2 regions of the Agrobacterium larrymoorei genome follow, and region 2 is predicted to be linked to the other one. Evidence: predicted binding sites of a transcription regulator. Region 2 holds the regulator's gene; the other holds the start of a gene.
What was found. Region 2 encodes PhoB, which activates phosphate uptake and scavenging genes when phosphate is short. Its sites were predicted from a motif close to TGTCATNNANCTGTCAT; they were not measured.

Region 1: the regulator PhoB is predicted to act here: its motif matches at 2,284-2,300, upstream of CFBP5473_RS08580 (LTA synthase family protein).

What each region holds. Positions count from the first base shown of each region.
Region 1 is NZ_CP039691.1:1,800,955-1,805,436, reverse strand. It holds gene CFBP5473_RS08585 (DUF1003 domain-containing protein) at 1-216, opposite strand, end outside; gene CFBP5473_RS08580 (LTA synthase family protein) at 298-2,193, opposite strand; gene CFBP5473_RS08575 (NAD+ synthase) at 2,478-4,157, shown strand; gene CFBP5473_RS08570 (TolB family protein) at 4,194-4,482, shown strand, end outside.
Region 2 is NZ_CP039691.1:2,834,102-2,838,583, reverse strand. It holds gene pstB (phosphate ABC transporter ATP-binding protein PstB) at 1-338, shown strand, start outside; gene phoU (phosphate signaling complex protein PhoU) at 431-1,144, shown strand; gene phoB (phosphate regulon transcriptional regulator PhoB) at 1,276-1,959, shown strand; gene CFBP5473_RS13710 (GcrA family cell cycle regulator) at 4,068-4,482, opposite strand, start outside.

The DNA.
Region 1 (4,482 bases), 1.0 Mb from region 2:
CATGAATCCGATGATGAAGCCCCAGGAGCCACCGATGCGGGCGATGCTATCCGCCAGCCTCTCGCCTACGCTGGCATGTTTGGAAAATGCGGCATTGGTATCCGTGGAGATCAACTGCCTCTGATGGGCGACGTGCAGAATTTTCTTTTCGATTTCGCCAATGTCTCTGGATGAGCGCTTGAAGTGGGACACGATGTAATCGGGAATGGCAGACATGACTTATCTCCGGCGTCGCATAAGCGGAGATAAGCGCACGATACCGCCAAGTTCAAATGAATTCGGCGGTATCGCATTTCTTCAACTGGATGGTTCGCCCTCATGCAGCCAGCTGAAGCCGGGGAAGAAGCGTTCCTTGCCGAACTGGCTACCGAACATCATGTCGAATTGCAGTTGGCGATACTCCGAAAGCGTTGTCGGCAAAGCCGCAGGAGAGATGGACCAGTCCGGCACGGCGGAGCCATCGCGTTCCATCAGCATATGGCGGTCTATGACGGAGAAGGATTTCTGCACGTTGCCGAGCACGCCCGTATAGAAGGGGTCATCGAAGCCTGCGGTTTTCAGCACATGGTAGGGCAGAAGCGCAGGGCTGATGGTGCCGATTCGGTTCTGCAACCCCGTTCTGGACGACCAGACGACGAGCGGCGTTTCATGCTCCTGCTTCATCGTCGTCAGCGGCGCGCGGCGCGTTGCGACCATGCCCGGCATATAGCCGCTTTCGACATAGGTTGCCCCAAGCGGCGGCAGGTGATCGCCAAAGAGAACGATCACGGTTTCCCGCTCGCGGTTCTTTGCCCAGTCGATCAGGCGGGCGAAACTCTCATCCGCCTCGGTCACGCCTTGCGCGTAAGTTGCCAGCGCATCGCGGGCATGATCGGAAAGGTCGCCGCGGACTGAGATGCTGTTTTCTGTGTAGCGGTTCGGCTCATAGGGTCCGTGTCCCTGCAGGGTGACGGCAAAGAGGAACTGCGGCTTTTCCGCTGCATCCACCGTCTGGATGATTTCGTTGGTCAGCGACGCATCCGAGGCGAAGGTGCCGCGCTTTTCCATGGGCGGCATGTTTTCTTCCGAGCGGAATTCCTCGAAGCCGAAATGCTTATAGACTTCCTTGCGATTCCAGAACCACTCCTGAAACGGATGCATGGCAATGGCGGAGTAACCTTCGCCACGAAAGAATGTGGCCAAGGAAGGTACCGGTCTGCGGATATATTGCTGATAGGGGATGCTGCCATAGGGCAGGAAAGCATTGCTGAAACCGGTTAGCGCTTCGAATTCCACATTGGCCGTCATGCCGCCGAACTCCGGCGAAAAAACGTGGCCGGACTGCTTGCTGCGGATCGTAGGCATCGGATCACGCGACAGGGAGACAGTCTTGAGGCGCGTTGGATCCCACAGCGACTCGCTCATGATCATGATCACATCCGGCAGTTTGCTGTGGTTCACGGCATAGGCCGATCCATCGGATGAGATGTCCGTGATGGCGTTCTCGCCGTAACCTTCCGGCGCGCTTACGTTTGCCATCGGAATGTTGAAGGCAAAGGCCATGATGAAGCCGTTGTGGCGATAATTTTCCTTCTGATCCCACATCATCGGAATGATGTTCAGCCGGTCCCTGACCCAGGAATAATGCGAATATTCCATCAGCGAACCGAGACCCGCCAGCAGCGGAACCGCCAGCGCCACCCGCCACACGCGCGAGCCCGTGGACATGATCGGCGCATGCTGGCGGCAGAAACGCCACAGCCAAACAGCGCCAACAGTTGCCGCAACGAGAACCAGCGAAAGCAGCAGGGCCGTGAAGGGCTGCGCCTTCAACATGGCCGGAAGCAGCTGGATGATCTGGCGGCCGAACAGCAGATCGGACGGATAAAGCGGATCCGACAGATAAAGCTGCTTCTGGCTGGAGATGAATGCAGGCATTATCAACAGCGGAACGGCAAGCAGAAGCGACTGATAATAACGCCCGAAGAGCGCATCGAGCGCCATCAGCCCCAGCACGAGGGCGGCGATGGTCGTCAGGCCCGGACGGGTGGGCGAGGTCAGGAAAGCGCCGACATCATGCAGCGTGCCGCGCGCAATCCATTCCATGCAGACGATGAGCAGTATGGCGGCCAGAGTGAGGTTGACGAAGGGATAAAGATCATTCGCAAGCTGGTTGGGGGACCATGTCCACGGTTTTGAAAGGACGAGCTTCATCCTTTCGGCAACCGTTGTTTTGGGCACCGAATTCGTCACTGTATTACTCCGGCAGTCTGGGAACGGGCGGTGAATCGCCTGTCATGAATGTGTCATCTAACTGTCACATAAGCGCGGTGAACGCGACATGAACTAGGCAAAATTCACAAGCCTTCACGATAACCATCGCGTGAGCGGCATAATCGCCATTGGCTTGTTCGAAATTTTCTTGACTAGACGTTGTTTCAGAACAGTTTTTGTCCTGCGCGTTGCGCAGCGTGGCGCGGCGCTATAATGAGGAAGGCATGAGCACAGCAGACACCATTCCCCAGATCTTGCGGATTGCCATTGGGCAATTCAACCCAACCGTTGGCGATGTTGCAGGCAACCTTGCCAAGGCGCGAGAGGCGAGAGCGGACGCGGCATCTCAGGGTGCCGATCTGCTTCTTCTGACCGAACTTTTCATCTCCGGCTACCCGCCGGAAGATCTGGTTCTGAAACCCGCTTTCCTCAAATCCTGCCTGAAAGCGGTCGAGGATCTGGCCGCCGACACGGTGGATGGCGGGCCGGGCGTAATCATCGGGTTCCCGCGACAGGGAGAGGTGGGGCGTCACAACTCGGTGGCTTTGCTGGATGGCGGCAAGATCATCGCGCTGCGCGATAAGGTGGATCTGCCAAATTACGGCGAGTTCGATGAGAAGCGTGTTTTCAGCGAAGGCTCCATCTCAGGCCCCTATAATTTCAGGGGTGTTCGCATCGGTATTCCGATCTGCGAAGAAATCTGGAACGATCTCGGCGTGTGCGAGACGCTTGCCGAAGCCGGTGCCGAAATGCTGCTGGTGCCGAATGGTTCGCCCTACTATCGCGGCAAGGTCGATGTTCGCCATCAGGTAGCTCTGCGTCAGGTGATCGAAAGCGGACTGCCACTGATTTTCGCAAACCAGCTTGGCGGGCAGGATGAGCTCGTCTTCGATGGCGCAAGCTTCGGCTTCAATGCGGACAAGACATTGGCTTTCCAGATGAGCCAGTTCGAACCGACGCTGGCCGTGACCGACTGGAAACGCACAGAGCGCGGATGGCACTGCGCGCAAGGCCCGGTTTCGCACATACCGGAAGGGGAAGAGGCCGATTATCGCGCCTGCGTTCTGGGTTTCCGCGATTACGTCAACAAAAACGGCTTCAAGAGCGTTGTGCTCGGTCTTTCCGGCGGTATCGATTCGGCCATCTGCGCTGCGATTGCGGTGGATGCGCTGGGCGAGGAGCGTGTGCGCTGCATCATGCTGCCGTATCGCTATACTTCGGAGGAATCGCTGAAAGACGCGGCAGATTGCGCCAAGGCGCTGGGTTGCCGCTACGATATCGTGCCGATTGCCGAACCCGTGGACGGTTTCATGTCAGCGCTGGCCGATCTGTTCGAGGGGACGGAAGAAGGCATCACCGAGGAAAATCTTCAGAGCCGCGCGCGCGGCACGATCCTCATGGCCGTTTCCAACAAGTTCGGCTCCATGGTGGTTACGACCGGCAACAAGTCCGAGATGTCGGTAGGTTACGCCACGCTTTATGGCGACATGAATGGCGGCTTCAATCCGATCAAAGACCTCTACAAGATGCAGGTCTACGCCATTTCCAGATGGCGCAACGCGCATGTGCCGCCGGATACTTTGGGACCTTCCGGTGAGGTCATTCCCGAAAACATCCTCTCCAAGGCACCTTCGGCAGAACTGCGTCCGAACCAGACCGACCAGGATTCGCTACCGCCTTATCCGGTGCTGGACGATATTCTGGAATGCCTCGTGGAGCAGGAAATGTCGGTGGATGAGATCGTTGCCCGCGGCCACGATGTCGCGACGGTCCACCGTATCGAGCATCTGCTTTATCTTGCGGAATACAAGCGCCGCCAGTCCGCGCCGGGCGTGAAGATCACCAAGAAGAATTTCGGTCGCGACCGGCGCTACCCGATCACCAATCGCTTCCGCGACAGGTGATCGCGGGTATTCGACTGGCGTGTGCAGGGAGGAAGAATGCGCAGTTCCATCGAGATCTATGACATCCGCACGCGCCAGAACCGGGTCGTTTGGCAAACGAGTGCACTGTTCGAAGCGCCCAATTGGTCGCCGGATGGGCGATATCTGTTGTTGAACAGCGGTGGCCTGCTTTATCGGCTGTCGCTGGATGGAGACACGAAAGCCGAGAAAGTCGATACCGGCTTTGCGACCGAGTGCAACAATGATCACGGTATTTCGCCGGATGGTTCGCTCTATGCGATTTCGGATAAGGTTGAGTTCGGCAAAAGCGCGATTTATCTTCTGC
Region 2 (4,482 bases):
GCCTGCACGAATCCGGCACGGGTCTCTCCGGCGGTCAGCAGCAGCGTCTGTGCATCGCACGCGCCGTTGCCGTTTCGCCGGAAGTCATCCTCATGGACGAGCCCTGCTCGGCACTCGACCCGATTGCGACGGCCAAGGTGGAAGAGCTCATTCACGAGCTTCGCGCCAACTATACCATCGTCATCGTCACGCACTCCATGCAGCAGGCCGCCCGCGTTTCGCAGCGCACGGCCATGTTCCACCTCGGCCACCTGGTGGAAGAGAACGATACGGACAAGATGTTCACCAACCCGGATGACCAGCGCACCCAGGATTACATCATGGGTCGCTTCGGCTGATCAGCCACGAGTGACGTCATCACACCGCGCCAGCCGCTCGAGCCCAGAAGGTGGGCTTGCGGCAAGGCGTTTCGAAACCGGAGAATTCGAACATGACAAATTCCCATATCATGTCAGCCTATGATGAAGAGCTGAAGTTCCTCACCCGCCGTATCGCTGAAATGGGCGGTCTGGCCGAACAGATGTGCGCCGATGCCGTGCGTGCGCTGGTCAATTCCGATGCGGCTCTTGCCCAGAAAGTCATCTCCGACGACACGATCCTCGATCATGCCGAGCGTGAAATCGGCGATAAGGCCATCGTCACCATCGCAAAGCGCCAGCCCATGGCTGCCGACCTTCGCGAAATCATCGGTTCGCTGCGTATCGCAGCCGATCTGGAGCGCGTCGGCGATCTCGGCAAGAACACTGCCAAGCGCGTGATCGCGGTTGCCGGAACCGGCGTTCCGCGCAAGCTCGCCCGTGGCCTAGAGCATCTCTCCGAACTCGCGCTCGTGCAGCTGAAAGAAGTGCTGGATGTCTACTCCACCCGTTCTGCGGAAAAGGCTCAGGCCATCCGCGAGCGCGATGAGGAAATCGACGCCATGTACACCTCGCTCTTCCGCGAGCTCCTGACCTACATGATGGAAGATCCGCGCAACATCACCACCTGCACGCATCTTCTGTTCTGCGCCAAGAACATCGAGCGCGTCGGCGATCACGCCACCAACATCGCCGAAACGATCTACTACATGACGACCGGCAGCCAGCCGGAAGGCGAGCGCCCGAAGGACGATAGCTCCAACACGCTCGGCGCTGTCACGGAATAAGTTTTGCAGCATCGGCTTGGAAAGATCGGGAAGGTCTTCGAAAGGCTCGATGCTTGGATCAACACGCTGGAGCGTCATCATGGGTCCGGGGGGACTGACGCTCCAGAGAAGACTGGCGGAGTTTGAAGCCAATGGTGCCTAAAATTGCAGTTGTCGAAGATGAAGAGGCCCTTAGCGTTCTTCTTCGCTACAATCTGGAATCCGAAGGTTATGACGTCGATACGATCCCGCGCGGCGATGAGGCGGAAATTCGCCTTCAGGAACGCACGCCGGATTTGCTGATCCTCGACTGGATGCTGCCCGGCGTCTCCGGCATCGAGCTTTGCCGCCGTCTGCGCATGCGCCCCGAAACCGAGCGCCTGCCGATCATCATGCTGACCGCCCGCGGCGAAGAAAGCGAACGCGTTCGCGGACTGGCCACCGGCGCGGATGATTATGTGGTCAAGCCCTTCTCCACACCGGAACTCATGGCTCGCGTCAAAGCCATGCTGCGCCGCGCCAAGCCGGAAGTGCTGTCTTCAGTGCTCAAATGCGGCGATATCGAACTGGACCGCGAAACCCACCGCGTCCACCGCAAAAGCCGCGAAGTCCGCCTCGGCCCAACCGAATTCCGCCTCTTGGAATTCCTCATGACCTCGCCGGGCCGCGTTTTCTCCCGCTCGCAACTGCTGGACGGCGTCTGGGGCCACGATATCTACGTCGACGAACGCACCGTAGACGTCCACGTCGGCCGCCTCCGCAAAGCCCTCAACTTCTCCAGCATGCAGGACGTCATCCGCACGGTGCGCGGCGCTGGATATTCGATGGAAGCGTGATTGCGGTCTTTGGCACTCATTCCAACCGCCATCGCCATCCTCGGACGTGACCACTTGCCTTTTGCGAGTTCGCGGTCGAAGCACAACCCCTCACCTGAAAAATCTATGACTTAGCTAAAGCTAAGATCATGATTTTTCTTCCTCTCCCACCCCTTCGACAAGCTCAGGGGGAGAGGTAACCCGCGGCGCCGCTTTTACTGGATCGTAAACGCGAAGATGGGGTAGAAACGGTGCGGTCTTTTCCTCTCCCCCTGTGGGAGAGGATAGAAAACCTCGACTTCGCAAAGCGAAGTCCTAGGTTTTCTTGGTGAGGGGTAACCTCTGCCCACCAACGCACACCCCACCCGCGTCATCCTCGGGTCAAGCCCACCGCTGTCCGGTTTAAATGTGCGGATGTGCGGATGTGCGGATGCGCGGCAAGGCTTTGAATGCATTGCAGTTCCATCCTTGAAATCCGGTTGGGACACGCTTTGACCGCGTTTGCTGCGGGGTGGCGAAAGTGCAGCCCCACTTCCGTCATCCCGGACTTGATCCGGGATCCAGCCAGACCAAGTCTTTGGTCTGAAAGACTTTTTCGACGCGCAGACGCGCGTCTGCTGGACCCCGCATCAAGTGCGGGGTGACGGGTGGGGCAGCTGTTCTCGTTCCAAACTAGCCGCCCAGTTTAAACCGGACAGCAGCTGGCCAAGCCCGAGGATGACGGCAGTGGGTGCCTTAGCCTTGTTGCCGAATTACGGCCGCATCAGCACGCCCAATAGTGACCCGCCCCGTAATGGGACAAATCCCAGCATAAAGAATTTTTCAAAAAAAAAATCCCCCCAACATTTTTCCCCACCCCCAAAACCACCCGTACACTCCCCCTCATCCCGCCGCGGATACACCGCAAGGCGTTGCGGCGAGGCGGGGTCGGTGCTGGGGGTGAGGAGGTTACGCGGCCTCTCCATTCCCAGGGTCGAGCAGCAATCCCCCCGGCGGCAACGGGAGGAGGACATGGCGTCGGTTTCGGACCGGCTGGCGCAGTTCTCCCGATGCCCGACCTGGCCGGATCGACAAGCGGCGGTGCGAACAACGGCTGTCGGGTTTCGATCCATCCGTCAGGATTTCGCCGCCGGGCGTACCGACAGCTCATCGTCTCATGGTCGAACGCGATCATGAAGATAGAAGCGAAAGTCAGGCGGTACACAGGAAGACGCTGCATCTGCCGCGTTCACCCCGAAAAGGTGAACGGACGGATCGTAAGGCAACCATCTGGCCAGCACTCGAAACGTGCTGGCGAGTGGGAGCCTTGCGGAGAACGGATCGGGACTGCGGGCTGTACGAGATGTTCGGCGCCCGCATCCTCGAAGGCAGGTGTGGCTGAACTGGCAGGGCGATGGCGGGCAACCATCATCGCACCCGGATGGGAAGGGTTGGGCCTTGATCAAGTCCGACCGGTTCTCCGGCAAGGTTTTTAACCCTTGCCATCCGGGTTATGCCAGCCGTGGCAAGAGGATTGCGGCTCTGCCGAAAGAGCCGAACGGGGCGCTGAGAGGTGCCACATACTAAACTACCCAACGAGGCAGCTTTCTGCGCCCCGTCCGAAATGCCATGGCCCGAACAAGGCGATGGAGAGAATGAGAAGATCAAGCCACGGGCAGATGCTGCCGCGTGAACGGCGAAGCTTGGCATGAAGCTGGCCGGGATTTTTGACATTTTGTTTGCGAGGGAGAACCCCTCACCAAGAAAACCTAAGATTTCGCCTTGCGAAGATCGAGGTTTTCTATCCTCTCCCACAAGGGGAGAGGAAAAGGCGGCACCGTTTCAACGCCATCAAAAAGAAAACGCCGCAAGGGTGCGGCAGGTTATCTCTCCCCCAGCATCCTGAGCCCGCCGAAGGGGTGGGAGAGAAAGCAATTTCAACACCTTAGCGCCAGCTAAGTGTTAGAAATTGCAAGTGAGGGGTTTCATTTTATCGCGTCCATAGCAAAAATAGGACGCCGGGTCTGATAATAGAACCCAGACCTTTTACCACCCAGATATCCTCTCACCACGAAAACAAAATCCACCACCCACACAACAAAAAGCGGACCGAAGCCCGCTCTCCAAAACTCAAAATGTCGCCAAATCCATCAGGCCTTGCGGCGTTCGCTGACGGGCTGATACGCCATCTTGGCGTGGAACTTGCAGTAGGGCGAAGACTCGGAAGCTTCGCAGCCGCAGAAGTGGAAGTCGTCCTTCAGCGGGTCGCCGACCGGCCACTTGCAGGTGCGTTCGGTCAGTTCCGTCAGCGTCAGGCGGCGGGAGATCGGGATGACGACGTTGGAGGAAGGGCGCGCATATTCGAGCGTCTCGACCGCGTCGATGTCCATGTCTTCCTTGAAGGCGACGGCACCGGAGGTGCGCACTGGAACCGGGCGGTTTGCTGCCGGGCGGGCGGCGGCGAAATTGGCCGGGCGTTGTGGCGCGGAGGCCGGGCGCTTTACCGCAGGACGGGAGGTTGCAACCGTGCCGCCAGCCTTGGCGCGGCCCGGCAGGTTCAGCCGG